2 regions of the Paenibacillus praedii genome follow, and region 1 is predicted to be linked to the other one. Evidence: riboswitches for the same ligand, from Rfam matches in the RefSeq annotation. Region 1 holds a riboswitch; the other holds the start of a gene.
The links. Region 1 has a riboswitch for cobalamin ahead of metE (5-methyltetrahydropteroyltriglutamate--homocysteine S-methyltransferase). Riboswitches for the same ligand answer to the same signal wherever they lie in the genome.
Positions count from the first base shown of each region.

Region 2: it holds a riboswitch for cobalamin, as region 1 does, so the genes downstream of both, ACO9K6_RS00925 (ABC transporter substrate-binding protein) here and metE (5-methyltetrahydropteroyltriglutamate--homocysteine S-methyltransferase) in region 1, are expected to answer to the same signal.

Region 1 covers NZ_JBMWAM010000007.1:122,342-138,558, reverse strand. Annotated here, with positions in the region: gene ACO9K6_RS09085 (hypothetical protein) at 1-334, shown strand, start outside; gene metE (5-methyltetrahydropteroyltriglutamate--homocysteine S-methyltransferase) at 400-2,712, opposite strand; cobalamin riboswitch at 2,907-3,102, opposite strand; partial or broken gene ACO9K6_RS09075 (SDR family oxidoreductase) at 3,312-3,461, opposite strand; gene ACO9K6_RS09070 (DeoR/GlpR family DNA-binding transcription regulator) at 3,473-4,267, opposite strand; gene ACO9K6_RS09065 (hypothetical protein) at 4,234-4,614, opposite strand; gene ACO9K6_RS09060 (DUF2277 domain-containing protein) at 4,796-5,074, shown strand; gene ACO9K6_RS09055 (glycoside hydrolase family 127 protein) at 5,335-7,308, opposite strand; gene ACO9K6_RS09050 (AraC family transcriptional regulator) at 7,446-8,315, shown strand; gene ACO9K6_RS09045 (dienelactone hydrolase family protein) at 8,512-9,543, opposite strand; gene ACO9K6_RS09040 (aspartate aminotransferase family protein) at 9,738-10,952, shown strand; gene ACO9K6_RS09035 (hypothetical protein) at 11,190-11,462, shown strand; gene uxaC (glucuronate isomerase) at 11,466-12,872, opposite strand; partial or broken gene ACO9K6_RS09025 (Gfo/Idh/MocA family oxidoreductase) at 12,893-13,587, opposite strand; gene ACO9K6_RS09020 (hypothetical protein) at 13,591-13,767, opposite strand; gene ACO9K6_RS09015 (AraC family transcriptional regulator) at 13,797-14,003, shown strand; gene ACO9K6_RS09010 (Gfo/Idh/MocA family protein) at 14,152-15,156, shown strand; gene ACO9K6_RS09005 (helix-turn-helix domain-containing protein) at 15,196-16,143, shown strand; gene ACO9K6_RS09000 (Gfo/Idh/MocA family protein) at 16,176-16,217, shown strand, end outside.
Region 2 covers NZ_JBMWAM010000001.1:189,807-206,023, reverse strand. Annotated here, with positions in the region: gene ACO9K6_RS00980 (putative thiazole-containing bacteriocin maturation protein) at 1-1,425, shown strand, start outside; gene ACO9K6_RS00975 (TOMM precursor leader peptide-binding protein) at 1,422-3,362, shown strand; gene ACO9K6_RS00970 (SagB family peptide dehydrogenase) at 3,421-5,001, shown strand; gene ACO9K6_RS00965 (hypothetical protein) at 5,076-5,483, opposite strand; gene ACO9K6_RS00960 (DUF3889 domain-containing protein) at 5,677-6,015, shown strand; partial or broken gene ACO9K6_RS00955 (heavy metal-binding domain-containing protein) at 6,038-6,163, shown strand; gene ACO9K6_RS00950 (rhodanese-like domain-containing protein) at 6,257-6,568, shown strand; gene ACO9K6_RS00945 (VOC family protein) at 6,690-7,070, shown strand; gene ACO9K6_RS00940 (heavy metal translocating P-type ATPase) at 7,191-9,461, shown strand; gene ACO9K6_RS00935 (sulfite exporter TauE/SafE family protein) at 9,458-10,144, shown strand; gene ACO9K6_RS00930 (FixH family protein) at 10,170-10,613, opposite strand; cobalamin riboswitch at 10,855-11,064, shown strand; gene ACO9K6_RS00925 (ABC transporter substrate-binding protein) at 11,208-12,200, shown strand; gene ACO9K6_RS00920 (FecCD family ABC transporter permease) at 12,205-13,242, shown strand; gene ACO9K6_RS00915 (ABC transporter ATP-binding protein) at 13,239-14,021, shown strand; gene cobT (nicotinate-nucleotide--dimethylbenzimidazole phosphoribosyltransferase) at 14,055-15,119, shown strand; gene cobU (bifunctional adenosylcobinamide kinase/adenosylcobinamide-phosphate guanylyltransferase) at 15,130-15,720, shown strand; gene cbiB (adenosylcobinamide-phosphate synthase CbiB) at 15,717-16,217, shown strand, end outside.

The DNA of each region.
Region 1 (16,217 bases):
TCTCGCCATTGATTCAGCCGGTTATCGTGCATGTCTTCGTATAACAAGTGATTCAGGCATTGGCTGGAGTGAGATGTTCGTCGGTGAAACGGATGAAACGATCGACCTGGAGCGCTGGAGTGATCTTCTTGTCAGCTTCATTGGCAGCATAACTCTTCCACCCTTTCAAGATTTTCATTATGACAAGGATGATCCTGATGGACGCGTATTTGATCTATTCGCCGCTGCCGTCAATCATGTTACCGCACGCTCCGCAGATTCCGCTTCATTCGCAACGGATACGGAAGAGCATGTTCTGCGTCAACGGGCCTTGCATTATGTATCTTTAGTTTGATCAGGTTGCTTGCATGTTAAGAAGCCCGACCCTTCTCTAGCAGAAGGGTCGGGCTTCTTATATTTCTAAATCGATACAGTCACTTCATGCTGCTTGCGCACTTGATAAGTTGCCTCCATCATGTTGCGGAGGGCATCTACGGTCTCGGCTTCACCGCGCGTCTTCAACCCGCAGTCCGGATTGATCCAGAAGATGCTCGGATCAAGTACTCTTAACGCGCGCTCGATGTTTTTCACCATTTCATCGACGGCAGGCACACGCGGGCTATGAATGTCATATACGCCAAGCCCAATGCCTTGATCGTACGTGTGCTCCTCGAAGCTCTGAATCAACTCGCCATGGCTGCGTGATGTTTCTATAGAAATAACATCTGCATCAAGCGCTAGAATTGAATCGATAATGTCGTGGAATTCGCAATAGCACATATGCGTATGAATTTGTGTTGTATCGCGCACATCCGATGTCGATAGACGGAAGGCGTGTACGCCCCACTTCAAGTAGGCATCCCAATCGCTTTGCTTAAGCGGAAGTCCTTCACGCAGAGCCGGTTCATCGACCTGGATCATTTCGATTCCAGCTGCCTCGAGCGCCTTCACTTCCTCGGACAATGCCAACGCAATTTGATACGCGACCTGCTCGCGCGTAATATCGTTCCTTGGGAAGGACCAGTTCAGAATCGTAATTGGACCGGTAAGCATTCCTTTCACCGGACGATTGGTCAATGATTGCGCATAGACGCTTTCCGTAACCGTCATCGGTTCAGTGAACACGACATCCCCGTAAATAACCGGCGGCTTCACGCAGCGCGAGCCGTACGATTGCACCCAGCCGTTGCGCGTAAAAGCAAAGCCGTCCAGCTTCTCTCCGAAAAACTCAACCATGTCAGTACGCTCGAACTCGCCATGCACAAGAACGTCGATGTTAAGCTCCGTTTGAATTTCAATCCATTTTTTTATTTTTTCATTAATGAAAGAAGTGTAGCTTTCTGTGCTCAGCTCATTTTTTCTCCACTTCTGCCTAGCCTGACGAACATCCGTCGTTTGCGGAAAGCTGCCGATCGTTGTTGTCGGCAGGAACGGAAGCTGCCATTTCTCCTGTTGAAGCTTCTGTCTCTCTTCGAATGGCAGATGTCTTGCCGAAGGATGTGCGGCTACAGCTGCCGTATCTACCGCTTTTCTATTACGTGCCGGAGAAACAGACAGATTATAAATGCGCTGGCCGTTTTGCTTCAGCTCCTCCGCGAACGGACCGTCTAAGGCCGCTGCAACGCCTTCTGCACCAGCGGCTGCGCTCAGCCAAACGATCTCATCCAGCTTCTCTTCAGCGAATGCTAGCGCTTCGCGCAGCTCGGAAGGCAGATCTGTTTCATTTTTCGCCGATACTGGCACATGCAGCAAGCTGCTGGAGGATTGTAGGATAATGCGCTCCTTCGGAACAAATTCCATAATTTTCTCGATTATTGCAAGCTTCTGACGATAATCTGAACGCCAAATATTGCGCCCATCTACTAATCCGACAGCAAGCAGCTTATCCTGCGGGAAGCCGTATTGCTCCAGCGAGCTTAGGTTCTGCTCCAGACCGTGGACAAAATCAAGGCCAAGCCCTTGTACTGGCAGCGCAGCAAGCGTCTCGTAATGATCTACCGCATCGAAGTAGGTTTGCAGCAGCAAGTTAAGGCCTGGGGCAGCTTCATGAAGCTGCTGATAGATCGATTGAACGAGCTGAAGCTCATCCGTTGTAAGTGTTGTTACCAAAATCGGCTCGTCAATTTGTACCCACTGAACGCCCTCTTGCTCAAGCTCGCGCAGCAGCTGCGCATACAGCGGGATGAACTGCTCTACGAGAGCTGGAAGCTGCTTGGTCTCATAGCCTTTGGACAGCTTCAAAAAGGTATAAAGCCCAATAATGACTGGCTTGCCTTCGATTCCCAGCTTCTGCTTCGCTTCGCGATATGCTGCAAGCGGACGATTCTCCGTCAGAGAAGGCTTTGCCTCATTCAATTCAGGCACAATATAATGGTAGTTCGTATTGAACCACTTGGTCATCTCGCTCGCCTGCGCCTGCTGCGTGCCCCTTGCGATCGCATAATAGGTTTTGACCGGAACAGGACCGCCAGCATAGTCAAACCGCTTCGGAACGATGCCGAACATGGTCGCCGTATCCAGCATTTGATCATATAGCGTAAAGTCATTGACCGGAACAAACGATATGCCCTTGTCCTTCTGAAGCTGAAGATTTTTCAGACGAATAGCTTCCAGCGTCTCTAGAAAAACTGATTCCTCTAGGTCCCCTTTCCAGAAAGCTTCAAGCGCCTTTTTCCATTCCCGGTTTTCCCCTATTCTTGGATAGCCCAATACACTGCTCGAAAAATTACTCATTCCTATAATTCCTCCCGAAATAATTGTTTTTAAGACATAGCTAGCTAATAAATATAGACCGTTCTCTGTTAGAGACAATTCCAACCACACAAAAAAAGGGCGTCTATACCTTTAAAGAAGCAAAGGTAAAGACGCCCGTTGTTTCATAAACAGCGGTTCCTGTCTTTAACACCTCCCTATCTCCCGTAGGTAAAGCAGTGTCGTTCAAATAGGCAGGTCTCCTGACTCCAGCATCTTCATCTTCAGCTAACCTTCCCAATCTGGCGACAGATCAGTGGCATATACGCTAAGACTCCGCTGTTACAGTGGCGGGACCGCGCCGGTATTTCACCGGACTTCCCTTTTAAGCTCAAGACGTTACGCTAGAGCACCTATTTCCACTCATATTCAATTATTCGTCCGCTAACATACAGCAACATGAATAACTATACAGCCTATTCAATAAATATACAACACTATTTATTAAATCAGATGCAAGCTCAGCTAGCGGTAATAGATAAGAGACGTTTCACAAAGCCTTAACAATCGCTTATCTCAAGAAAAAAAGCTGTCCTCCAGCAGCCAACGCCACTTAGGAACAGCCTGCTTCTACCTATACTTTACCTAACTAACCAGCCACCGTCAACGGCTAATATATGTCCGTTCATATAATCGGAGGCCGAGGAGGCCAGAAAAACGGCCGGTCCGACCAGATTCTCGGTTGTGCCCCAGCGGCCAGCTGGAATGCGCTGCAAAATTTGTGTGCTGCGAACGGGGTTGCTCACACCTTTCCTTTCATACGTTTGCCGCCCGCCGGCAGCGCCGCCTTCAACATACGAATATTTTGCGCCTCGTACTTCGCCGCGACTTCAACGTCAATTCCATCATCCGTAATAATCGTATCGACTTCAGTCAGGCTGGCGAAGGTAATAAGCGCCCCTTTATCGAATTTGCTGTGATCCGCCAAGCAATAGACGGTTTTCGCATTTTCCATATACAGCTTCTTGAGCTTGGCCAGCTCCTCGGTAAAGATCGTAAGCCCGTATTCCAAATGAATGCCTGTCGTCGACAGGAACAGCTTATGAACATTTAAACGCTTGATCCAATCATGCGATTCGGCGCCGATCAGCAAATTGTTATGCCGGTAGCCGCCTGGCACGACAAGCCGAACCTGATCCTTCGCGGTCAGCTCGCGGATAATAAGCAGATCATTTGTGAGTACCGTTACCGGTATATTGGGAAGGAGCCTCGCCATCTCCAGCGTTGTACTGCCTGCATCAAGCGCGATAATATCGCTCTCCTCAATGCACGTCAGGGCAAGCTCGGCAATGGCCGTCTTCTCCTGCTGGTTCTTGCTGTTGGGAAATTGCAGCGGATACAGGCTGTCTTCCCCGCCCTGCTCCATGACTGCACCGCCATGCGTCCGTTTCAGAAGTCCCTTCTCCTCGAGCTTCTCCAAATCCTCGCGCACCGTCTTCTCCGTCACCTGAAACAGCTCACTCAGCTCCGACACCTTGACTGCGCTAAGCTGCTCCAGCTTTTCTATAATTTTGCGATGCCGTTCAGCAGCAAGCATAACGCACCTCCTGTAGCGAATTGTTCTATTTTAGCTCGCTTCAGCACATCCAGCTTGTTCAGCTCATAAGTCTCGCCATCTACCGAGATCAATGCCGCTCCGCCAATGTTCAAGAAGCCAACCTCGCAGCGCTCCAGAAAATACTCCGTCTTTAGCGTAGCAGCAGCCTCAAGCTCCAGCGTTTCGTTCACGGGAAATGCGCCGCCGACCACCATGCGGTCATAATGCGTGTAAGTCATCTTCATTTGATCCTGCACGAACAGGCTCTCGATCAAAAACTCGCTGCGAAGGCGCTCAGTCGTATATTGCTTAACATCCGTTGGGTTCGTTGTATGACGTACTTCCATGGGGGTAAAACCTCTTAATAAGTTCGATTATGTTTGTTTTTTATAATATCACACATTTACGAACGTAAAAAGGAAAATTTATTATTCTTAAAACCTATGTACATTCCATCGCAGCAAATTAAACTGTACAATAAAATAAATCATAAACAATAAAATCTAAAGAAAATAAAAGGAGACCGCTATGTGCAGGAATATCAAAACGTTATACAACTTCGAACCGCCAGCTACCTCGGATGAGATTCAAGCTGCCTCTCTCCAATTCGTGAGAAAGCTCTCGGGCTTCCATACGCCTTCGAAAGCGAACGAGGAGGCCTTTAATCTTGCCGTCCAAGAGGTGGCTCTGGTTGCTCAGACACTGCTCGACTCGCTGGTTACCAATGCCGAGCCCCGCAACCGCGAGATCGAAATCGAGCGCGCCCGTGCCAGATCAGCCAAAAGATTCGGAACAGGCGAAGCTTAAGCGGCGGACAATGATGTAGAAAAGCCCGACTATCGCGGGCTTTTCTCTATAAGTAGACCAGAGAACGTGTCCGATTAGATACATGAAATCCAGTTAATGGTGTGCAACGAGGAAAGCGTCCGGAACCGCACTCTCTTCGCCGCATGTAAAAAAAGCCTCTTCAGGCCGGCAGTGATGAAGTTCGTGATTCTCATGAACCTCATTACTGCCAGCCGCAAAGGGGCCTCTTTCTGCTTTTCAAACGCGTCCTACTTTCTTTATTAGATCCGTTCCTTCACCCAGACCGTCATCTCGCCCTTGTCGCGATTCGCCCATGCATAATAAGGGATGAAGGCAGCAATCGCCGGCTGAAGGCTCGCGCTCGAATCCGTGCGGTAAAGCTCTTCTCCCCACTGCTCTAACTGCAATCTTAAAGCTTGCGCCGTAATCACCTTCAGGCCACCGGCAAGCTTGGCATCGAAGGACACCTCTAGCTCAGAGTCCTGCGGCAGTAACAACTGTTGAAGCTGCGGACCGTTATCCGCCTCCTCCAGACAGTAAACAAGCGGTCCTCGCTGCAGTGCTACTTTGCCTGCGTTTGCCTTCACAAGCGGATGGCTTCTTACACGCATGATCGGCATTTCAAGCACAAGCTCCACTACGTCGCCGCTTGACCACTCGCGCTCGATCATCGCATAGCCGTCCTCCACCTTATCCGCAATGCTGAAAACCTTGCCGTTCACCCGCACCTCCGTCTTCGAGGACCAAGCAGGCACGCGAAGGGCCAGCGCAAAGGCCGTAGGCTCCTGGACGGTCACCTCGTAGCGGACCTTGCCTTCCCAAGGCATATCGGAATGCTGCTGAAGCCCAATTCTCGCTTCCCCTACCGAAAACTCCACTTGACCGCCAATATATAGATGCGAGTAAATCGTGCTGCCCTTCACCGAATATATGTATTCGCCCAGCGATGCCAGCAGCCGCGCAACGTTAGGAGGACAACATGCACAGCCGAACCATTCCTGACGGACCGGCTTCACGTGATTGAAGTTTTTATTCCTGCCTTCGCACACATCCGGCGTCACCTCAAGCGGATTGACATAGAAGAAATGCCTGCCGTCCCTGGACATACCTGCCAGCACAGTATTGTACAAGGCGCGCTCCATTACATCGGCATAGCGGCTGTTCGGCTCAAGCTGCAGCATGCGGTGCGCGAAGAAAATAAGGCCGATCGAAGCGCAGGTTTCCGAATACACCGTATCATTCGGCAGATCATAATCGAACGAGAACGCTTCGCCATGCGCCATGGAGCCGATTCCGCCCGTAATGTACATTTGCTTGTAGACAATGTTATCCCACAACCTGCGGCATGCGTCCAGCAGCGACCGGTCTCCGGTTTCGCGGGCGACATCAGCCATTCCCGCCAGCATGTACACGACACGTACTGCATGACCAGCCGCAGTCTCCTGCTCGCGAACCGGCTTGTGCGCTTGAAAATATTCATGATCGATAAAAATCTTATTTTTGCTCCAATGCGTCGTCCAGCCCCTGCGTTCGGCCTCCTCCACGAAGAAGCTTGGTTCCTGTCCCCGCTTATCGATGAAATATCGGCTGAGCTCCAAATATTTGCCCTCGCCTGTAGCTTCATACAGCTTTACGAGCGCAAGCTCGATCTCCTGATGCCCATCGTAGCCTGCGATTTGATCTGGTCCATCGCCGAACACGACCGCAATATCGTCCGCGATGCGGCATACGATGTCCAGCAAGCTCCGCTTGCCTGTCGCGCGGTAATAAGCGACACCCGCTTCAATCATATGTCCTGCCGAGTACAGCTCATGACATTCCGTCAAATTCGTCCACTTCTTATCCGGCTCCTTGATCGTAAAATAAGTGTTCAAATAGCCGCTCGGCTGTTGGGCCTTGCCGATAATCTCGATCATCTCGTCAGCAACCCGCTCCAGCTCGACATCTCGCTTCGTCTCGAGCAAATATGCTACCGCTTCCAGCCATTTGGCGACGTCGGTATCTTGAAACACAAAGCCGTAGAAATCACCCGTCTCCAGGCCCGCCGCTATTTTGAAATTGCTGACCGCGCCGCTTCGCTCCGCACCCTCTACCCGGTCATTTATCGCTTCCCATTGATAAGGCACGACGACGTCCCGAACCAAATCAATATAATAATTCCAGAAATCATCCTTGATTTGCACCTGCTTCAGCGAAACCGGCATTGCTTTATCTGCGCTTGCGGTTTGTCCCATACGATATCGCACCTCTCCAACTTGAAATTTTCATACTGCCGAATTCTATTGTATGCGTTACAATATTACAAAACTATAAATGATAAAAACCTATTTCTTATAAAATATCACACAAACAAAACAGGAGGCTTTACATCATGGAAGCATCCGAGCATGTCTATTTCAACGCGCCGCCGCTGCCGTATTTTCTGGAAAGCGGTGTGACGCTTCACGAGCCGGGCGACCAGCATCCGAGCCGCAAGCACCTTGGCGTTTTCGACCTCATTATAATAGAATCGGGGTGTTTGTTTGTTGCAGAAGAGGAGGAGCAATGGAGCTTGACCGCCGGGCAGACCGTGCTGCTGCTGCCGGATCGCTATCATTATTCCGTCAAGCCGACTGAGGAGCAGACGCGCTTTTATTGGGTGCATTTTCAGGCGCTCGGAGAGTGGCAGCAATCCGCTCAGGAGCACGTGAGCTTAAATCATGATGCCCATTACTCAAAGTTCCTGACAACGCCGTACCAGCTGCATTTACAAAAAAAATGGACGCTCCCCTACCCCGAGCAAGCGTTCCGGCTGATGCGGACGCTTAACAAAGCGGGAGGAGAGCGCCAATCGAGCGCCTTCTGGACACAGCAGCAGACCTTCGAGGAGCTGCTGCGCATGATGGATTTGCGGCAAAACGACAGCTATACGAGTCCTGTAGTTACGCTAGCGGAAAAGGCTGAGGCCTACATTAAAAACAATTACCGCTCCGAAATCACAAGCAAGACGATGAGCGACACACTAAATTTTCACTACAACTACATTACCCGCTGCATGAAGCAGGTATATGGCATGACGCCGGTCGAATATTTAACGAAATACCGGCTTGAGCAAGCGAAGCTGCTGCTGCTGAAGACCGAATGGCCCGTCGCACAAATCGCGCAGCAGGTCGGCTTCGAGAACGTCCCTTACTTCTCCAACTGCTTCACGCAGCAAATCGGACTGCCCCCGTCAAAATTTCGGAAGCAGTATATGAGCTGAAATTCGGACATTAATATGCCTATTCGTGCGCCGATACCCCAATAGGACTCTTTACCGGTCAAAGTTGTTATATGAACCAACTTAACTCATCTTCTCTAACACCGCGATCTGCTAGGCTAGTAAAATAACTATGTTGATCGCTATAATTTAAACGTGCGAATCCTCCTATCACCTATTACCTTTCGTTTGAAATACTCTATGCCCCGCCCGCCCCTAACGACCTCTTCAGCCAATCATAAGCTCTGCGCCCGCTGATTTCATGGGCTCCTGGGAACACATCCGTCTCCAGCATCGCCCCGGCTCCGTCCGCATCATAAATGGCCTGAATGTCCGCAGCCGCCTTGCGGAAGCCGTCAACCGGAAAGATCGGGTCCTTATCGCCTGACTCGAGGAACAAGGGGCGCGGCGCGATCAGGCCGATCAGCTCCGGCAGTTCGGCATGCATGAGCAAGCCAGGCGTATAGTTATCAATGCAATGATGCACGGCAAATATGCTGTCTTTAACGGCATTTGTAAACCCGGTTAAGACGACCGAGTGCATTCTCGCTTCTAATACGGCGGTGACAAAGCCGATAAGAGCACCCCCCGAAAAGCCCATCGCGCCGATGCGTCCGCTGTCGATCTCCGGTCTAGACGCCAAATAATGATAGGCCTTCAGCGCTTCGGTTACGCGCAAGCCCGTTAACGTCTTGCCCAGCATCATCAGCTGTGTTGACAGCCGGTAGCATGAGTTTGGCGCGTCCGGATTGACCGCAAGATCGGCCAGCAGTCTGCGCTCCCCGAAACCGATCACATCCGGCGCGATGACGGCCATCCCTCTCTTCACCAACTGCAGCGCAAAATGCTGATGAATGCCCGGCTGCTTCTCATCCGGCGAGCCGTCCGGCAGCAGCCCGACAATTTCACGGCTGCCGTAGCCATGGCCATGCAAAGCCAGCACGCCAGGCAGCGGACCTCTGGAGTTATTCGGGAGCAGAACATACGCCCCGAAGGTCAGCCCTGGCGTCGCGGACAACTCCACGCGCTCACGGATGTAGCCGTCACAATCTACGCGCTCTAGCAGCATAGGAGCATGTCCGGCATTACGCTCGAAGGAGCCTATCGCATCACGAAGAGCCGCCTTAAGCTTTGGTCTCCGTTCATTCGGCAGCTCTGCTTCAGACTGGCTCCTATGACAGTTAATCGCCTCCTCATACAGCTTTTCCAACAATGCGTCTCCATTCCACATTCTCGCTCACTCCTGACTTTTTGATAGATTTGCATGATCCAATTTGGACTTTATCCTAAGCTCTGTCTTTTATAGAGTCATTGTTATGGTTAGGAGCAATGATGTCATATTTATGAATTAGCGAATATCATGTTGAATTTTTATGCTTAAAGTTGTATATTTATACAATACATTGAACTAACGGGAGGCTCGTCATGATTCAAATGGAAAATTCATTAACCAGTGATTTACTCGCTACGGCAGAAAAGTCGGTGTTGTTCACGGCCAGACGGCCTGACATCGTGATGGAACGCGGCGAGGGAATGGTGTTGTGGGATACAGAAGGCAATCGTTTCTTAGATTTTGTCGGTGGCTGGGCGGTTACGAGCTTGGGGCATTCCCCCGCTGCTCTGCAGAAGGCGCTGACGCGCCAGGCTGCAACCTTGGTCCACGCCAGTCCCGGCTACTATAATAAACCTATGATTGAATTCGCTGATCAATTAACCAAAGTTAGCGGAATGGATAAAGTATTCTTCGCCAGCAGCGGAGCGGAAGCGAACGAAAGCGCCATAAAGCTGGCCAGAAAGCATGGCAAGGTCAATATGAGTGGCGCATACGAAATCATTACGCTTACGAACAGCTTCCACGGACGCACCTTAGCGACAATGTCGGCAACCGGCAAGCCGCAATGGAAGGAGCTCTACGCTCCGAAGGTGGATGGCTTCAAGCATGTGCCGATCAATGATCTGGATGCTTGCTTCGCAGCCGTGAATAACAACACCTGTGCGATTATGGTTGAGCTTGTGCAGGGAGAAGGCGGTGTTCATGAGGTCGATGAAGCTTATTTGTACGGTCTTCGCAAAATCTGCGACATGTACGGCATGCTTCTTATCTTCGATGAAATTCAGACTGGAATGGGCAGAACAGGCAAGCTGTTCGCCTACGAGCATTACGGCATTGAGCCCGATGTGATGACGCTTGGCAAAGGGATCGGCGGCGGCTTCCCGCTGTCCGCGATGCTTACCAGGAGCAAATACGATCTGTTCGAGCCTGGCGATCAAGGAGGAACGTACAGCGGTCAGCCGCTTGCCATGGCGGCAGGGCTCGCCGTTCTGAAAGAGCTGCTCGAACGAAATTTGTCCGGCAATGCGGAGGTGCAAGGTAAGTACTTGACCAAAGCACTCGCTGATCTTGCCAAGCAATACCCGATCACGAATATTCGCGGCAAAGGCTTGCTGCTGGCATTCGACGTCCCGGAAGGCGCGGGCCCGCAGCTTGCGTCGATTTGCCTGCGCGAGGGCTTGCTCATCAACGCGCCGAACCCTTCAACGGTCCGGCTGGTTCCACCGCTGATCGTCACGCAGAAGGACATCGACGACATGCTGCTCATCCTTCGCCGCGCATTCGATAAGCTGGCATCCAGTAAATAGAGGAAAGTGGGAAGGCATGCGGCTGGCCGTATGCCTTCTCTTTTATTTTCGACTGCTACCAATTCATCACATTACCGGCATAATCGATGTATTCGCACTCCGCTTCTGCCGCATTTTCCCCGCCTGCCGACAACTTCTTCTCAATCTGCTCTAATAAATAATTAAGTATGATGGATAAGCCCTGCGCATACCCTAATTACGATTGGAACGCGCTTATATGCGCAGGGAGGCTGTCATTTGGGCAAACAAGCTGCCAGTAACAAACCATTTACCGTCTACGTCATTCCCGCATGGAAGTGGAAGGAGTTTCTTGCCTTCGAGCTTATTGGCGGAGCCGCGTTTTATTTGATTTGCAGAAAAACGGCCCATTCCGAAATTTTTGGAATAGCTGCAAATATAGCAGGACCGCAAATGCTAAAGTATATGATGCAGGTTTACCGATTAGATATAAAAAAACGTTCTGCAGCATCCGCCGAGACCAAGCTGGCGGAAGTGCAGAACGCTCCTTGACCATTAAAATCCGAAGTAAGCCTTCGCGTTGCGGTAGGAGATGTTCTGAACCATATCCCCAAGCAGCTCCATATCCTGCGGCGCCTCTCCATTCTCCACCCATTCGCCTAGCAGATTGCAGAGAATGCGTCTGAAATATTCGTGTCTAGTATAGGAAAGGAAGCTGCGCGAATCGGTCAGCATGCCGACGAAGCGGCTAAGCAAACCTAAATTAGCAAGCGCATTCATTTGGTCGAGCATGCCGTTCTTCGTATCGTTGAACCACCATGCCGAGCCCAGCTGTATTTTGCCCGGAATACCGCCGCCCTGGAAGCTGCCGATAATCGAGCCAAGCACATCATTGTCCTTCGCATTAAGCGAATACAAAATTGTCTTCGGGAGCGCGTCGTCCGCATCGAGCGCTCCCAGCAGCCTGACAAGCGGATAAGCAACCGGGCTGTCATTAATGGAATCGAAGCCCGTATCCGGTCCAAGCTTGCCCAGCATGCGCGCGCTGTTGTTGCGGGCCGCGTTAATATGGAACTGCATCGCCCAGCCCCGCTCGGCATACAGCCGTCCCAAGAAGAGCAGCGTATACGTTTTGTACTGCTTTTCCTCCTCCAGGCTAACCTGCCCGCCCTTCAGCGCTTTGGCAAAGATCGCGGCAGCCTCGGCTTTCGTCGTTTCCGCATAAGCGACATAATCAAGCGCATGATCGGATACCTTGCAGCCGACCTCGTGGAAAAACTTCACTCTCGCCTCCAGCGCGTCAAGCAGCGCGTCGTAGCTGTCAATTCTGCCCGATACAGAAGCTTCAAGCTTGCCGATCCACTCCAGGAAGGTCGGACGGTTAATTTCCAGCGCTTTATCCGGGCGGAACGACGGCAGCACCTGCACGTCGAAGTCCTTCAGTCCTTTAATCGCGATATGATATTCAAGTGAGTCTATCGGATCATCGGTTGTACAAATGACTTCAACGTTAGACATTTTGATCAAATCGCGCGCTTTAAAGCTGCCGCTTGTCAGCTTCGCATTCACCTGCTCCCAAATCATAGGCGCATTCTTCTCATTAATAAGCTCGTACACATCAAAATACCGGCGAAGCTCCAAATGAGACCATTGATAGAGTGGATTGCCGATCGTCTGCGGGACAGTCCTTGTCCAAGCCTCGAAGCGCTCGTAATCGGTGACGCCAGCGCCGCCGGTAACGTATTGCTCTTCCACGCCATTCGCGCGCATCGCCCGCCATTTGTAATGATCACCGTAAAGCCAAGCCTCGGTCAAATTTGAAAAGCTTGTATTCTCATAAATTTGCTGCGGGCTCAAATGGCAGTGATAATCAATAATCGGCATGCTTTTCGCAAAATCATGATATAACCGTACAGCCGTTTCGTTCGATAGCAAAAAATTGTCGTCCATAAATGGCTTCATCCGAGCTTTCCCCCAATATCCTATCTATGAAACTTCACCAGATCGTCGATCTCTACTGTAAGGCCGGTCTGGATCGAGCGGTTCGCTGCGATGCCAGTCAGAATCGAACGCGCGCCGTCAACGTGATTAGCCGCCCGGTTCAATTTATCCTCCACCGGCGTACCGAACAAATCGTTCAGCAATACCGGATCGCCGACGCCATGACCGCCGACGCCCTCCACGACCTCAACCTCGTATGGAGAGTCAAACATCGGGAATACGTTGATCGTTTTTTCCTGAGTACGCCCATCGTATCTTCAATATTAATGCCGTCGCCGAACACGCTCTAATCGCGGCGATATCCATATTCATGCTCCGCATCCAAATACATCGCTTTCAAATGGTCATTTTTATCCAAGTGTAACGCAAAAGGATCGTTCTCGGCAATCGGGTTTCCTGTCGCGCGTTCATAAAATTGCGTTTCGCCGCGAGCTTCCGCATTTTCGCGTCCATAGAACAGCAGATCCCCGAAGGCAAATACCGACTCCGGCTGCGAGCCGATCCAGAAGTTCACGAGATCGAAGTGATGCGTCGACTTATGCACGAGCAGGCCGCCTCTGTTCTGCTTGTTGCGGTGCCATCTGCGGAAATAGTCTGCGCCGTGCTCCGTATTGAGCAGCCATTCGAAATGCACCGAAGTTACTTTGCCGATTACGCCATTGGCAATAAGCTCTCTTGCCTATTCGAGCACCAAAGCCATATTGTCCGTTTGCCGCGGCAGGAGCAGCTGGCTGTTGAGCAAATTATGCGACAGATGCTTTCGGAAATCCGTCTTAAGCCGACTGGCTATGAGCTCATTCCGAACTATGCGGTTGCCGGACTGCTGCTGAACGCGGCCAGATACCTGCAGCAGCATGAGCCTGCTCCACTCCACATGCAACACCAATGCATGCCAAAATATCCGAGGTGGTCCGTCACATCAAAGCTCACTTTGCAGAGCCTCTCCGACTTGACGCAATTGCTGAGCATTTTTTTATAAGCCCCTTTTACTTGAGCCGCATGTTTAAGGAAATAACCGGATTTACCTTCTCTGACTACATCATTAAAATAACCCATGCCTCCCCTCGCGATTATCGTAAGCATTATGTATAACCACTTAATCATGTCGTAATTTTGTATATCACTAGTCATTAAATTACACTAATAATAAGAATGCGAATATGATAAATTGTACTTGTTGTCATAAATTTATATACCATTCATTACCCTCACTTATGAACGCGCGGGGAGAGAGAGACCGATGATTCGAATTGGTAAAATCAGCTTTTGGCACGTGCACGCATGGGATTATACGAAGCAAGCGCAGGAGTATCCGGATACGGAAATCGCTGCCGTCTGGGATGAATCCGCAGAGCGCGGACAAGAGGCGGCTGAGAAGCTTGGCGTTCCGTTCTATTCGAGCCTAGAAGAGATGCTGCAGCGCGGCGATATCGATGCCGTTATCGTTGATGCGCCAACCACGATGCATCAGGAGGTTATGGTGGCTGCCGCCAAAGCGGGCAAGCATATTTTCACCGAGAAGGTCGTAGCAACGACGCTGAAGGAAGTTAACGTTATTTTGGACGAAGTATCCAAAAATAATGTAAAATTAACGGTGTCACTGCCTCGATTAAATGACGGCTATACGCTCGCCATTCGTGACATTTTATCAAAAGGTTTGCTTGGCAAGATTACGCTCGTCCGTGCCCGCTTATCGCATAATGGCGCAACCGCAGGCTGGCTTCCTGAGCATTTCTACAGCTTGGAAGAATGCGGCGGCGGCGCTCTGATCGACCTCGGCTGCCATCCCATGTACTTGACCAGACTGTTTTTAAATGAGCTGCCTCGCGAGGTATCGGCACATTTTGGTTATGTAACCGGCAAACAAGTAGAGGATAACGCGGTCGCCATCTTGTCTACTTCTTCCGGAGCGGTTGGCATCGTAGAAGCAGGGTTCGTCAATAGCCATTCTCCGTTCACTATCGAGGTGCATGGCACGGAGGGAGCGCTCATGTACGGTACACCTGACAGCAAGCTTCTGCTTCGCACATCCGTCGAAGGCGCCAATTCATCTGAGCAATGGACTCAGCAACAGATTCCAGCAAACAGAGAAGGCGCTTTCCATCAGTGGGTACAGCATATTCAGAACGATACGACAGCAGACGAAAATATTAGCCTAGCGGTCGACTTAACGAAGCTGATGGAAGCATCGAACCGGTCCGCTCGTGAGCATCGTGCTGTACAATTAGAGGAGCTTGACAAGTAATACTGTGTTATTGTGGATAAATTGCCAGGAGGAATCGACATGCCTAGCTTTCCTTATGAGGTTATGCGGGAACGCCAGGATGCGCTGGAGCGTCTGGAGCTTCGCATTCAGTGGGGAGCCTACGACATTCACGTGCTGCGCTTCCATCTGACGCAATTTCCCCCTGGCCGGATCGTAGGCTTTCATAAGCATGCGGAATATGAATTTCACTTCATTCCGCAGGGCAAAGGGAAGGTCATTATCGTGGATCAGGAGTACGAGCTCAGACCGGGCATATTTTATTTGACCGGACCTGACGTTATGCATTATCAGGAAGCGGATGCATATGAAGCGATGGATGAGCTTTGTCTTCATGTCGATATTATCGAACGTAAGACGGGTGGCGAAAGTGACGGACGACACGATTACGATGACTGGGAAGCAGCCGAAGCGCGCGATTGCATCGAGAAGCTAAGAACGCTTCCGCTGCATCCAACCTCGGACGTGCATCAAGCGATGCCGCGATTTCTCGAGGCCTACCGTGCCTGCAGCGATAACTTCGTTGGCAGCTACACCACGATTAAGCAAACGGTTGTGCAAATTTTGCTGCGGGCCGTACGAGCCTACGATACGGCAAACGAGCAAAAACAGTTTCCTACCCGAGATATGAAGGCTTATCGTTACCGGCTTGCTATGGAGTTTATTAACGCCAACTATGACGGCGCAATTACGCTGGAAGACGTTGCGGATAAGCTCAATATGAGCACAAGACATATTCAGCGGCTGTTTAAAGAGCTTCATCAGGGGCATACCTTTACTCGCGTACTGGAGGATATTCGCCTTTCAATCGTATGCCGGGAGCTTGAGAGCACCGAGCGGTCTATTGAGGCGATAGCCAAACAAGCCGGCTTTGCGGGCGGTAACTACCTTCATGCTGTTTTTCGCAAAAAGTTCGGTATAACCCCTTCCGAATACCGGAGGAGCAAGCTTCAACAAACTAGTAAATAAAAACACTTATGAAAATTCAGGAGGAACTTATGATGTCCAAAATTTATCATATTGCTATTGTTGGCTGCGGCGGA
Region 2 (16,217 bases), on a different contig from region 1:
ACGGACCCGGAGGTCAAGCTGGACGAGATCAGCCTGCCGAATGAAGGGAGTATCGATTGGCGTTCGGTTGTGCAGCCGTACGATGCGATATTGTTCGTATCTGATGAGAACGGCGAATCTGATTTAAGAGCACTTCACGAGATTTGCCGGAAAGAGAAGAAGGTGTTGCTGCCAGCTCTTATTATGGGGCAGGCAGGTCTTGCTGGACCGTTCGTACATCCCGATTCGGAGGGCTGCTGGGAATCTGCTTGGCGAAGAGTTCACCATTCCGTGATAGATAAGGATCCTCTGCTTCATGCTGCTTCCTCCACAGCAGAATCGATGCTGGCGAACGTAATCGTCTTCGAATGGCTAAAATCGGTTACGGAAGTAACGGCATCGGAAATGCACAATAAATTATTTCTGCTGAATTTGGAGACGTTGGAAGGCAACTGGCATCCGTTCTTTCCCCATCCGCTCGCAAGTGGTCGTCCTGCCGCCGAGAGGAAAGAGGAATTGGAGCTTCTGCTTGATAGCGAAACGGGAGAGATAGGGTTGAAGAAGGATTTGCTTCCTTATTTCAGCAGGTTAACATCGAGTGAAATGGGCATCTTTCATGCTTGGGGTGAAGGGGATTTGCGGCAGCTTCCGCTGTCCCAGTGCCGGGTACAGGCAGCTGATCCGCTGTCGGCAGGACCGTCCGCTCTGCTGCCTGAGATCGTTTGCAATGGCCTCAATCACGAAGAGGCCCGTAAGGAAGCAGGGCTTGCCGGAATCGAGGCTTATGTGTCGCGCATGGCGGGTTTGATCATAAATGATGTGCATAAGGGCAGCAGTGGCCCGGAAGAACCGCCGCAGCATGAGTTTGTGGGCATTGGCGCGGGGGAGACGATCGCAGAAGGCATTGGCCGCGGTCTGCAAAAATGTCTGACTGAAGTTATGGTAAGAAGTCATGATGTCCAATCCCCCTCCGTCAATCCAGTACAGATCCGTAAAATAGACGATAAACGCTGCCACTATTATTTAAGCGCGTTGACGACGATGCAGGTCGCGCCGACAATCGGCTTTGGCGAAGATGTATTAGGCTTTCCTGTTGCGTGGGTATGCTCCAGCGGGCGCTGGTTTGGAGCGGTTGATTTCAATCGAACAAGGGCGCTGCGCAGGGCGCTGCAGCAAACGCTGCTGTATACCCAAAACAAAGAGGCCGGCTTTGGTTCAAATGAGCGAAGCTGGTCTTCCGTAAATTTGAACGAGGCGGCGATGAAGAGTGTATCAATTCCAGCTTGTGATCCATTGGAACACCGAGAGGTTCTAAAGTCAGCCTTACAGCAGTTAAAACGTTTCCGCAAGCGCCTTCTCGTCTATAATTTGGCATCCGAAGCGTTCTTGAAAGAGGAGCTGGCAGGAGCATTCGGCGTGCTGCTTCGGGAGGAGGATGGACAGTGAGTGCAATCGTGGCAGTTATAGGGGAGGGACAGCTCGCGGATTTCGTTTGCGGCGAATTGTCCGAAGAATATCGGCTTGTCCGTCAGAAGGATTTTGCATCCGATGTGCCAGAAGCAGCTAAGCTGGCGCTTGTTCTACATGATGGTTATGAACCATCCGCTCATCTACTAGCGGAAGAATGGTGCCAACGGTCCGGTACGCCGTGGCTGCGCGGGTTTGTTTCATTCGGCGAAGGCGTGATCGGACCGCTGGTTCTTCCGGGGGCGGAGGGCTGCTCCCAGTGCGCAGATCTGCGGCGCTTGATGGCGGGAAATGACCGGAAGGAGATGTGGCAACTGCGCCAGCAGAAGATGCATGGGGCGAGTTCTCCCGATATATGGTCTTCACGCATGGGACTCTTGCATATGGCTCAGCTTATTGCGGCAGATGCCAGGAGAGTACTGATTGGGACTTCTGCTCAAACGGAAAATCGGATCATGCTGATCCATCTGCAAACGCTTAATAGCTCCTCTCATTTCTTTTTGCCCGATCCGCTATGTCCGGTATGCGGACGAATACGCGATGACTCAGCTGCAGCGGCGCGTATTTCACTACAGCCAAGCCCAAAAATAAATGAAAACAGCTACCGATGTCGGCCTATGGCAGAACTGAAAGGATTATTGGCATATGATTATCTGGACAATAGGGCTGGCTTTTTGAACGGAAAAATGATCGACCTCATGTCGCCATTTGCCGATTCGAGCGTAAATTTACCTCTTTTCTCGGGGGATGAAGGCTGCGCAGGCCGTACGCATTCTTATGCGGATAGCGAGATGACTGCTATTTTGGAAGGTTTGGAGCGCTATTGCGGCATGTCGCCGCGTGGAAAGCGGACGGTTGTTCATGACAGTTACCGAAATGTGAAGGGCCATGCGCTAGATCCCGTACTCGTCGGCGTACACGAGAAGGATCAGTATGAGCGGCCTGACTTTCCGTTCCAACCGTTTGATCCCGACAGGCCAATCGATTGGGTATGGGGTTACTCGTTTTTGAAGGAGCGTCCGATTCTCGTGCCGGAGCTTCTCGCTTACTACAGCTCGGGGTGTGGTCATGGCTTTGTTTATGAAACCTCTAACGGATGCGCGTTAGGCGGAAGTCTGGAGGAAGCTATTTTTTATGGCATCTTGGAAGTGGTGGAACGTGATTCTTTCCTTATGACTTGGTATGCTCAGCTGTCGCTTGCTCCGTTGGATCCCTATTCCGCAGAAGATATCGAATTGAATTTAATGGTGGAACGTTTGCGCGAGGTTGTCGGCTATGATGTGCATTTATTCAATTCGACGATGGAGCATGGCATTCCAAGCATCTGGGCGCTCGCCAAAAACAAGACGGATAAAGGCGTAAATCTTATTTGCGCGGCGGGAGCGCATCCGGACCCCGTGCGGGCGGCGAAAGGCGCTATTCACGAATTGGCGGGCATGCTGCTGGCGTTTAACGAGAAATTGGAGGAGAATCGGGAGCAGTATGAACATATGCTGCACGACCCATTTCTGGTTCGGCAAATGGACGATCATTCCATGCTGTACAGCTTGAAGCAAGCAGAGGAACGGCTTCATTTTTTACTCCAAAGCAACCGTCCGCCCCATACGTTTGAGGAGGCTTTTAAACCAAAGAGCAGGAAGGCGGATTTGGCTGATGATTTAAAGGAAATCCTCCAAGAGCTCCGTAATATCAATCTGGATGTGGTTGTGGTGGACCAGACGACGCCGGAAACGCTGCGGAATGGACTTCATTGCGTCAAGGTGCTGATACCGGGCATGCTGCCGATGACGTTCGGACAACACCTCGTCCGCTTGACGGGATTGGAGAGGGTACTCAGAATACCGGCAGAGCTAGGGTATGTGCAAGAGCCGTTGACTTCTAAACAGCTTAATCCGCATCCTCATCCGTTTCCGTAAGCTCAGCCAGCGTTTGCAAAGCGGTTTTTCTGGAGCAAAGCCAATGGGAGGAAAAGGAATGAGCTTGAAGGCATTTTTACGTCAGCTGCAATTTGATCCAGACCAGGTTAAACCGAAGGATTGGGTGACCGATTGGGAAGACGCACCGCTCCCGTATAAGCTATACCGGCACTTGCCGGCCTTTTCTCTCTCTGCGGAGGCTCCGTTTACGCTTGAGGGAAGGCAGGATCGAGTGAAGCCTATGCTTCGGGAAATCAGCCATTTTCTCTGGTATACATTCGGGCTTGCACAGTTGAGCCAATCCGTTTTTGGTCCTGATGCGGGAGAAGAATGGGGGGGCACGCTGCAGCTTTGCAGGCGCTTCGTTCCTTCAGGCGGAGGGCTGTATCCAAGCGAGCTATACCTTTATTTAAAGCTGGAGGATTTGCCTGCCGGGATTTATCACTATGATGTGGCGCATCACCGTTTGATATTACTTCGTGAAGGCCAATTTGACATCTATCTGAGCAAGGCGCTCGGCAACCGGTGTGACCTGCCGTCTTGCTTCGGCGCTGCTTTCGTTTCGACGATGTTTTGGAAAAATTACTACAAATACAATAATTTTTCTTATCGTCTGCAGGGGCTGGACGCAGGTCTGCTGGTTGGTCAGCTGTTGGAGGTGGCAAAACGGTTTGGCTATGAGACGGGGGTTTACTTTCAGTTTCTTGACCGTGCCGTTAACCATCTGCTGGGGCTGAGCGAACGGGAGGAGAGCGTTTATGCGGTGATTCCGCTCTCGGCAGAGCCTGAATTAGAATGGTTCATTCATGAAAATAAAGCAGAGGATCACCTGTCCGCGGCTGATTTGTGCAAAGAACTGACAGTGGTTGAACACGAGCACTATGTGCGGTCGCGGAGGGTCGCGGATTATGCCAGGCTCATAGAGCTGAACGAAGCTTCGATGCTGGATTCCGCACAATGCTTTCAGCAAATCGGAAGAGAAACCGAAGCCTCGGGCAGGGTTCCTGCGTATCTGCTTCCTCATGTGAACAGGCTTTCGTATGATCTGGCGTCCGTTTGCCGAGAACGTTATTCGCCGGAAAATGAATACGTTTTGCATCCGGTTAGCCAATCGAATCTGGCTGCTCTATTGCATGAGGTTATGGCATCCTTTATATACCGAAATGATTTGGATGGCACGATGCAGAGGCCATCGTCTCGCGTTTCCTTGTATGGCTGCTTCTATGGTGTTGAAGGTATCGGAGATGGGGCTTATCGCTATGACGGCTTGGCGCATGCCTTACAGCTGGTTCGTTCCGGGGATCTCCGGTCTTGGCTGCAGCATGGGATGTCGCTTAATAACGTAAATTTGTTCCAAGTGCCGTTATGTTTTCATATAGCGGGAGATGCAGATCACCTTCATGCTCAGCTTGGTTATCGCGGCTATCGTATCCAACAAATGGAGGCGGGGATGCTTGTACAACGCTTACTGCTCGCAGCTTCCGCCTCCCGAATGGGGGGGCGTCCGCTGCTTGGATTTGATGCAAACGCGAGTGATGAGCTTTACGGGATGATTTCTTGTGATCAAACGAGCCTTATTCAAATTCCTGTCGGTCCTTGTCGGAGTCGTTCGCGACTCGAAGGAAGCTTGGCGCAATAGCATGCTTTATGAACTTGAACAGGCAGATTGAATCTAGGTAACATTCAATCTGCCTGTTCAAGTTTTTATGTTTATCAGCCGTAGGGATGCGAGCTTGCTTGCTGCTCTCCAGTCGGATGACACGTGACAGGAAAGCAGACATGGTGGTGCATCCATGGATGGACCCAAGCATGATGATAATCAAGCGTGGAGTATTCCCATCCATCAACAGGATGATGGTGATGGTGACCATAGTACATGTGAGGATCCCATAAATCATGCTGCATCATAGGATGGAAGTCATGCATGTCATGGAGGTCGTGATGCATGTGATGAAAGTCATGCATGTGGCTCAGATCAACGCAACACTGATAATAGGTTACAGCAGTCTGCTCATTCTCAGCTTGCATACCCATAACCTGTTGTTTCTGACTCATTTGCATTTGCGGGTAAAGCTCCGGCATAACAGCCGATTGTTGTATATAAGGCTGGTTTTGTATCATAGTGTGCCTCCTTCTTTTCATACTTTACAATATGCTCTGGATGAAAAAAGGGCACGTATCCCTATAAAATGGGCTTTAGTCAGTGGAAGCGATTTCAAAATGCTCCTTTGTTAGAGTGCATTATGAATGAATAGGACGGAACTTCGAGGGTGAGGCTAAAACCATCTCATTTTCATCGACAGGTGGTGGTAAAATGCTGCGTCATTTCGTCATGAAGGCTGTTTTCGTTCTGCTCAGCTTAACCCATTTTGAAGAGCAACCCTTTGAAGCTGTTTACCAGCATGCGGAGCCGGCCTATGCCAAGTGGGGGAGGCTGGCTATGGAGCAAACGTCAAGGATGTACTCGGATGCATCCATTGTGGATTATAAGTATGAAGGCAGAAAAAAACTTTCGGAGGAAGCCTCTGAAGAGAGCTTCGTGCTCTGGTTGCGCAAGGATACGAGAGAATTTGGGATACGAGTCAGCATACAAGTCAAAACCAGCTCAGATGAGCTCATTGCTGTCAGCATAAAAGAACTAAATGCCAGATAATTGAAACATCTCAACCGTATGAGATGAGATGAAAAATCAAGGCGCAAGATTAGGCGCGAATGCAATTGTGGCCATTGATATCGATTACGAGGTTGTTAGAGAGGGAATGCTGATGGTTGCGGTCAGTGGAACGGCGGTTCGAATATAAGCAGCTAACTAGGATGGACATTACCCAGCCTTCGCGATACAATGCAATCATATTGATTAAATTGAACTTGCTTGAAGGGATGGGTAACACAACATGTATCCAGAAATGACGACAGCCGAACTGCAAAGCCAGCTGAAGGAAGGCAGAACGATAAATCTGATTGATGTTCGCGAGCCAGATGAATGGCAAGAAGGTCATATAAAAGAAGCGCGCAGCATTCCGCTTTCCGAGCTTCAAGAGCGGATGGACGAGCTTAATCAGGGTGACCAAGACATCGTGCTCATATGCCGAAGCGGTGGTCGCAGCGGCAAAGCATGTGATTTCCTGCAAGCGCAGGGCTATAAGGTCGTAAGCATAACCGGCGGTATGCTCGCATGGCCCGGAGATGTTGTAATCGGCAAATAACTCAACAAAAAAGTCCCTTTTCGGGGCTTTTTTCGTATGGCAGATCATAAGAGGGAGTATGTTCTAACATATATTTAATGAGATTAAATATATGAGAGCGGATTGGAGTGTATTCGATCAAATGATAACGCACAAAGGTATCCACCATGCAAGTTTAATTGTAACTAATTTAGAGCGGGCAAAAGCTTTTTACACCGGAATTCTTTGTTTGCGGGAAATCGAGAGGCCGGCGTTCGATTTTCCCGGCGCTTGGTATGCGATAGGAGACAACGGAAATCAGCTGCATTTGCTGGTGCATGATGGGGAGACGGCTCGCACCGGAGGCATTGATACGAGAGATGGACATTTTGCCATAAGGATAAGTCATTATAAGCAGACCATCGAGTGGCTGGAGCAGCACGGTATCACATTTAAAGCCAAACCGGATAGTATCACTGGGTTTGCCCAAATCTTTATCCTGGATCCGGACCGGAATATCATTGAGCTTAATGCGGAGCATTGATCGAATCCAAATAGCGACAATCATTTTGCAGTTTCCATTCATGCAATGCAATAGCCTGTCATATAGTTTAACGCAGAGATGCAGGCAATGAAGGCGATGAATGGAAGGCGGGTAAGTCAAATGGAGCATAGGTTTGAAGGAAATCATGAAGATGAAAATATAACGATAGATTTCGCGGTGCAGGGCATGAGCTGCTCGGCATGCGCGGCAAGAATTGAGAAGGCTGTTGGTAAAATGGACGGCGTCCAAATGGCGGCTGTCAGCTTTCCGCTGCGGACGGCGTGGGTGCAGTTTGCTCCTGCAAAGGTTGAAAAAAAGCAAATTGCGGAGCGCGTCAAGCAGCTTGGTTTTGCCGCACTCTTGCATGAACCCGCGCATGAAGGGCTTCATAAGGAGCATCGTACATTGAAGCTGCGCCTTGTCGTGTCAGCGCTGCTGACGCTGCCGCTGTTGACTGGCATGCTGCAGCATATTCCGCTGCTGGAACCGCTTATTCAGGTAGTGCCGGGGTGGCTCATGCTTCCATGGATGCAGCTGTCGCTTGCTACCATTATCCAATTTGTCATTGGAATGCCGTTTTATTTCGGTGCGTATCATGCGCTGCGGCAGCGGAGTGCGAATATGGACGTGCTCGTGACAATCGGCACGACAGCCGCATATTTATACAGTCATTACGTGGTGTTCCAGGAAGTGCTATTTCGTCCGTTGTCAGCCGCAGCGGCACATGCGCCTCCGCTTTATTTTGAAACCTCTGCCGTTGTCATTACTGCCGTAGTACTTGGTAAATATTTGGAAGCCGCTGCTTCGCTGCGCGCTCAGCAGGGCTCTGTCGGCTTTGTCAGGCCGCAAAGCCAGAGCGCTAATGTCGAGCGTGCCGGGGAAATTGTCCGCATGCAAACGGAGTTTGTTCGAGCTGGCGACATCGTGATTGTTGAAGCCGGGGAGGTCATTCCGGTTGACGGCATGGTATGCGGCGGATTGTCTGCGGCTGATGAGTCGTTATTGACGGGTGAAAGTTTGCCGATCCCGAAGGGAGAGGGCGATCTTGCGTGGGCAGGCACGAGAAATGAAAGCGCCCGACTGCGCATTCGTATAGAGGCTGCCGGGCACGACACGATGATGAATCGCATTCAAGAGCTTGTGAGGCAGGCTCAGCGCTCAAAATCAGCCATTCAACGAAATGTGGATACGGCAGCCGGCTGGTTTGTCCCCGTAATGCTCGTAATCGCTTTATTAACCATTATGATGTGGGGGGCCATTCTTGATCCGGGCAACTGGAGCAAAGCTTTTGTTTGCGCAATCGCCGTATTACTGGCAGCATGTCCGTGCGCGCTTGGCTTAGCGGCGCCGATTTCGCTTGTCATCGCTTCGGGAAGACTGGCTAAGCAGGGCATCATATCGAAGGAAGCTGGCGCGCTTGAGAGGCTGGCGCGGATTCAGACGATAATTTTCGATAAAACAGGAACGTTGACAGAGGGCAAGCCACGCATTACCGCCGTACTCGCCCTGAAGAGAAGCCGATCCTCGCTGCTTCGGTTAGCGGCTGCGGCAGAGGCTGAATCCACGCATCCATTGGCAGCCGCGATCAGACGTGAAGCATTGGGTCTTGGTCTTGTCATTCCAACAGCCGAGCAGCAAGCATTCACACCTGGCGGAGGAGTAGAGGTCTTTGTCGATCGGCAACAGTTTGCGGTTGGGAACGCACGATTTGCGGCACAACGAGGCTGGCGAATGAGTGAGGAGGCACAGGCCTTTGCAATTCGTCGCGAGAAGGCCGGAGAAACCGTGCTGTATGCTGCGGCGGAAGGGGAATGCATCGGTGCGATTGCTTTCAGCGACACGGTCAAGTCGAATGCGAAGAAAACGGTGAAGGAGCTGAAACGTCTTGGCATAACTGTGCTTCTGGCAACTGGAGACCATGAAGCGCCAGCCCGAGCCGCGGCGAAAGCGGTCGGTATCGCTGATGTGTATTCGGCTATGCTACCTGAGAGTAAGGTAAAGCTTGTAGAGCAGCTGAAGCGTCAGGGGAAAAGCGTCGCCATGGCAGGAGACGGCTGGAATGATGCTCCCGCTCTAGCTTCGGCGGACGTCGGTTTAGCTATGGGGGATGGTACGGATGCCGCTTTGCGCGCAGGACATATGACGCTGCTCTTCTCCCGCCTGCATGCCATTCCTGAGGCGATTAAAATTAGCCGAATGACCATTCGTAATGTACGGCAAAATCTAACGTTTGCCTTTCTCTATAATATCATCATTATCCCATTCGCAGCCTTTGGCCTGATGGAGCCCTGGATGGCCGGAACAGCAATGGCGCTTAGCTCCGTATCGGTTGTCGGCAATGCGCTGCGCTTAACTGGACAGCTTCGCCGTTCAACAGGCATTCAAGCATGACGATCACTTGGCAGCAGCTTGGCCTCATCATGTTGACGGGACTTTTCAGTGCGCCGCATTGCATCGGGATGTGCGGCGGTATCGTTTCGACGGTATCTATCCACACATCGGCATCTGTCCGCAAATCGATGCTGCTCTACAATGCAGGACGAATTTTTTCCTATACGCTGCTTGGAGTTGTGATGGGAGCGGTCGGTTCATTTATAGATGTAGCAGGAAAGCTTGCAGGCATGCAGGGGCTTGCGTCTATTATTGGCGGCTGCTTCCTGCTGCTTTGGCTATGGCGGCGATTTCAGCTGCCGCTAATGAATCGTCTAACCGCTCTTTTGCACAAACGGCTGGCGGGAGAAAGCGGACGCTCGCGCGGTCAAGAAACGGCACATTTGCTCGCAACGGGCATCGCTTTCGGATTTCTTCCCTGCGGCTTGACGTATGCGATGCAGATGACAGCCGCAGGCACCGGCTCGGCAGCGGAGGGGGCGCTGGTGATGGCGGTGTTTGGTCTAGCTACGTTCCCGGCATTAGCGGCAGCGGCATCCATTGCCGCTTTTGCAAACAAACGCTGGCGGCGCTTCATGCGTCGAGCAAGCGTCCTCACGGCAATCGTGGTCGGCGTATTATCAATTATGCGCGGGCTGGCGGCAAATGGCCTCATACCGACGATCAATCCATGGCTTTGGTAAAAAATAGGTGCCGATGGCTTGCGGGTTAGCGGACGGCTTGAAAATGTCTCTCTATCGAATACGACTGATCGCCAGCATCCAGCACCAACGTCGCTTTCCAGGTTCCGGCCATTAACGGTACTCCCATACCGGTATATTGACCAGGGGCAGTCTCGGTCAACTGAAACGAAACGTCTCCGCAAACCATACTGAGCATATCCAGCTTTATCGCTAGAGTTACGTCTCGTATAGGAGCGCCGCTGTCATCGGTTATGTTAATCGTAAACGTATTATTTGTAAGTACTTTGGCAGGATACGCGTCAATAGACCAGATCAACTGGCCGTGCTCGAAAGTGTGTTCGGTAAGGGGCGGGGCAGCCTCCATGTCGGAATGGAGCCGGGTAAGGATAAAGGTAAGCATAAATCCAGTGACAATGAAAGCGATAGCCAGCTTATAGAGGGGAGAAATCGGCTTGCGTGACGGCAGCATGCGGATGTAACACCTCCTATGATGAACAGAAATTGGCCGAAGTGCAAAGAAGTACTGAAAGCGGCACCTTAAGTTAACTATGCGAAACTTGAAGTGATCAGAACTTTTTTGTTGAATGATTGGGGTTCTGTCATGCCAAGATAAATCTTCGACAATAGTAGACAAACAGATAGATACGGTGTATAGTAACAACTGACAATTTCATAGTGAATATTTAGGTGCCGATACGAGTGGATAGTAGGAAGCGGTCATACGCTTAGGTCCAGTCTCGTTGAAGCTTAAAAGGGAAGACCGGTGAAATTCCGGCGCGGACCCGCCACTGTAAGGAACGGCAACGCAAGTATTGCAAGCGTTCGTCAACGCATCGATATCATGTCACTGAGGCAGTAGCTCGGGAAGACGTCGATAGCGAATTCCAAGTCAGGAGACCTGCCTATTTGTTATAACGCTTTACCCTACGTGGACTTAGGGAGGTGTTGGAGAAGCTTATTAGCAGCGTTGATTAGTGGAAGCGTATAAGAGCATTTCTGGCACATTTGTCAGAAATGCTTTTTTTTATTTTATACGAAATATTTGATAGGGGTGTAGAGAAGAATGAAGGCAATGAACCGCAGTATGATGAAGACGTTATTTGGATTGCTTTTAACGATGATGCTCGTTTTTACGGCAGCATGCGGGGCAAATACGAGCACGGAGAACCAAGCTGGCAGCAACACGACGAATACAGAGCAGAGCGCAACGAACGCACCAGCCCCGACAGAAGCAGCAGCGGCTTATCCGCTTACGCTGGAGGATGAGACGGGCACGTCCATTACTTTTGAGCAAGCGCCTGAGAAGGTTGTTACGCTTGTTCCAAGTGAAACGGAAGCGATCTACGCGATCGGCGCAGGCGAGCAAGTGGTTGGCGTAGATGAATGGAGCAATTATCCAGAGGAAGCTGTATCGAAGCCGAAGATTGGTGATATGACGACGAATATTGAGGCGGTTATAGCGCTAAATCCTGATCTCGTGCTGGCATCTTCATCGATGAATACAGAAGCGATCGCAAAGCTGCGTGAATTGAACATTACGGTATACGCGACAAATCCTACTACTTATGATGCAGTTGTTGCGAAAATCGAAAATCTTGGTAAAATTATGAATAAGCAAGAAGAAGCTGCAGCTGTTGCCGATCATATGCGCTCGGTAAAGCAGCAGGTGACGGATGCGGTGAAGGATGCGGAGAAGAAAAGCGTATACTTGGAGTTCTCCCCGGGCTGGACGGTTGGTTCCGGTACGTTCCTGGATGAGTTGATCACGATAGCAGGCGGTACGAATATCGCCGCAGGAACACCAGATTGGTATGAGGTTAGTGCCGAGGAAGTCGTCACTCAAAACCCGCAGCTCATTATATATCCTATTATGGAGGGAGATCCGCATCCTATCGTGGCAGCTATTGAAAGCCGCCCAGGCTGGGATGTGATTGAAGCGGTGAAGACCAAGCAGATGTTTGCGGTAACGCAGGATCCGCTTGTACGCGTAGGACCGCGTCTTGCTGACGGCCTGCTGGAAGTGGCGAAAGTTATTCACCCGGATCTCGTTAAGTAAATAAATGAAAGTTAAATTATTTTGGTATGGAGGAGCAGCTATGCTCCTTCTTGCTGTTTCTATCGTCGTAAGTTTATCCATCGGCTCGGCGGGAATTTCCGTTCGCGATGTATGGGGGATTCTCATTCATCAGCTGCCGTGGCTTGCAGACAAGCCGGTTCCGTATTCGCAGGGAGAAGTCGCAATCGTGACGCAGGTTCGCCTGTCGCGTGTATTGCTGGCTGTCCTTGTCGGTGCTTGTCTTGCGCTGGCAGGCACGGGCTTTCAAGGCGTGCTGCGCAACCCGCTTGCCGATCCTTATACGTTAGGCGTCGCCTCAGGCTGCTCAGTGGGTGCCGCTTTTATTATTTTGTTCGGACTGCAGACGGCGATGGGCATGTGGACCATTCCGCTTGTCGCCTTCAGTACCGGAACGGCTACGCTTCTGGGTGTATTTTGGCTGTCGCGCAGCAAGGGTGTCATGCAAATTGAAACACTAATATTATCAGGTGTCATCTTACAATCCTTTTTGGGTGCATTTGTATCGTTTATGGTGTCGATGTCGCAAGGTGTCGTCAACCAAATCTTGTTCTGGCTGATGGGCTCGCTTGCAATGCGCAGCTGGGACAATCTATACATGCTCATCCCTTTTCTTGCAATCGGGCTGCCGTTGCTGCTTATGTACGGACAGCCGCTTAACCTGTTTGTGCTTGGTGAGCGGCATGCCGCCCATCTTGGCATTCGCGTCGAGCGGACGAAGCTGGTTGTCTTGATCAGCTCCACACTGCTAACGGCTGCCGCAGTTTCCGTATCCGGGGTAATCGGCTTCGTGGGGCTCGTCGTCCCGCATCTCATACGTCTCATTGTCGGGCCGGATTATCGCTTGATTATTCCGTTATCAGCGATCGGCGGGGGTGTGTTTGTGTTATGGGCAGATACGCTTGCGAGGATCGTGTTAACACCTAAGGAAATTCCGTTAGGCGTCGTGACGGCCTTAATCGGCGCGCCTTTTTTCGCTTATTTATTGCATAGGCGCAAGCTTAAGGAGGGCGGTTCGATATGATCGAGGCGAGCGGAATTGTTCAGGAGGTTCAAGGACGTATCGTGCTGAATGAGCTTTCCTGTTCCTTTATGAAAGGAAGAATGTACGGTATTATTGGACCGAATGGCGTCGGTAAATCGACGCTGCTCCACCTTTTGTCTGGCGTTGATCGGCCGAAGCGGGGAAAAGTGCTGCTGGATGGGAAAAGCATTACATCCTATCCTCGCAAGCAGCTTGCAAGAATGATGGCGGTCCTGCAGCAGAGTGGTCTGCCGCCTGTCGGCTTCTCCGTACGCGAGGTTGTCAGTATGGCACGATTCCCGTTTCAAAACTGGCTGGGAAGCGAATTTAAGGATTCAGAGGCCGTCATAGAGAGTGCATTAGAGGCAATGGGTCTTAAGGAGCTGGAGCACCGCAAAATGAATCAGCTAAGCGGCGGGGAACGGCAGCGCGTAGCGCTGGCTAAGCTGATGGCGCAGGAGCCCTCTGTTATTCTGCTTGATGAACCAACGACCTATTTGGACATTGGGTTTCAGGTGCAGCTGCTGGATACGGTTCGCGCCTGGCAGCAGCAGCGCGAGCTGACTGTTATCGCCGTGCTCCATGATTTGAATTTGGCTTCGCTTTATTGCGATGAGCTTGTCGTGCTGCACCGCGGAACGGTGGCTGCTGCGGGTACGCCACAGGCGGTGTTGACCTCCGAGTTGATTGAGCAGGTATATGAGACGCAAACGTCGGTCATATCACATCCATTGACGGGGACGCCTCAAATTATGCTGCAGCCCAATTCGAACAAATAGAGAAACATAGTAAAAGTGCGAGGAGTATGCAGCATGGAAAATCAGTTACTACATCAGCTTAATGAAAAGCTAAGCATGATCAAGCCTTTTAATGAGGACCTTGCAAAATTAGCGGATCGCCACTCGGACTCCTTGACCAAGCCTCCGGGCAGCTTGGGCAAGCTTGAGGTGATAGCGCGTCAGCTTGTCGGCGTGACAGATCAGATTTGGCCAGATTTGTCACGTAAAGCGGTTATCGTAATGGCTGGCGATCATGGCGTTTGCGAGGAAGGGGTCAGTGCGTTCCCGCAGGCCGTGACACCGCAGATGGTCTTGAATTTTCTGAATGGCGGGGCAGCCGTTAATGTCCTTGCGCGTCAAGCGGACGCTGAGGTCGTATGCGTGGACATCGGCGTGAATGCTGATTTGGAGCACGAACGGTTAGTGAGCAGAAAAATCGTCAGAGGAACTGCAAATATGACGAAGCAGCCTGCCATGACACGCGAGGAAACGCTTCGGGCGATTATGGTGGGGATCGAGGTTGTGGATGCGCAGGTGCAGCGGGGCATTCGTTTATTCGCTACGGGAGAAATGGGAATAGGCAACACGACGGCGAGCGCTGCCATTACGACTGTCCTGACGGGGCTGTCGCCCGAGGAGTCTGTTGGGCGGGGCACGGGCATCAATGATGCAGGCTGGTTGAAGAAGGTCGATGTTGTCAAGCGCGCGATTGCGCAAAATGAGCCGGCTGCTTCAGACCCGTTAGACGTGCTTGCCAAGGTTGGCGGAGCCGAAATTGCAGGATTAGTGGGCGTCATTATCGGAGCGGCGGCAAATGGCTGTCCGGTCGTCGTTGACGGTTATATTTCGTCGGTTGCCGCGCTGGTCGCTTCACGAATAACGGAGCAAGTGAAGCCCTATATCCTTGCCTCGCATCAGTCGCAGGAACAGGGACATTTGAAGCTGCTGGAATCGATTGGCTTATCTCCGATGATTAAGCTGGATATGCGGCTTGGGGAAGGCACGGGAGCGGTATTATGCTTTCATTTTATTGACGCGGCGCTGCTGCTTATGCAGGAAATGGCGACCTTCGAGAGCGCAGGTATATCAAAAGGCTAGGTGATGGAGATTGGCAATTCTAGTAACCGGCGGGGCCCGCAGCGGTAAAAGCGGCTTCGCCGAGCAATATGCGATACGATCAGGCGCACGCGGCTTATATATCGCTACCTGTCAGCCTCATGATGAGGAAATGGCGGAGAGGATTGGGAAGCATCGTCTGGACCGTACCGAATCCGGCTTTTCATGGGATACTGTGGAGGAGCCTTTCGAGGCGGCCGGACTTCTCGATCGATTAGCCACGCAATATGCCGGGGAGGGACAAAGCGGAATCAAACCTCCTGTTGTGCTGCTAGATTGTTTGACGCTATGGCTGACGAACTGGCTGCTGCGCGTTGAACATGAAACATTAGGCGAAGAAAGGTTTGAGGCGGAAGCGAGGAAGCTGCTTGCAGCAATTGGGGCGTATCCTTATCCGCTTCTTGTCGTTACCAATGAGGTCGGAGACGGAATCGTTCCCGCTTATCCGCTCGGGAGGCAGTTTCGGGATGAAGCGGGACGTTTGAATCAACAGGTTGCCGCCATTTGCGAGCGTGTATTTCTGGTGACGGCAGGTATCCCTGTAGAATTGAAATCGCAGGCGTTTAGGTGGGATCAGCTATGATTCTTTATTCCTTTCAGGAGCTGCTTCTGCTTGCAGCTGCGGCAATCATTATCGATTGGATCGTTGGTGATCCGAAGTGGCCGACCCATCCAGTCATTTGGATCGGTCGGCTTATTCGATTAATAGAGAGTCTGCTTGCGCCCGAGCGAAGAAAGAAACAGCAGGCAATTGCAAGGCTGCTGGGAGCCGCTCTTACAGCGGTTACTTTAGCTGCAAGCTATGGCGTGATGTGGCTGGCGGTATGGGCAGCGGATGCTGTGCATGTATGGCTTGGCTATACGGTAAGCGCCTGGTTTATTTCGACGACCATTGCGGTGAAGGGCTTAAAGGAGGCCGCGATGCTCGTATATCACCCGCTCATAAAAGGAAATTTGGAGGATGCGCGAAAGTATGCCGGCTACATCGTTGGACGGGATACCGCAACGCTTGATGCTCGCGAGGCGTCGCGGGCTGCTGTCGAAACGGTTGCGGAAAATACGGTGGATGCGCTAGTCTCG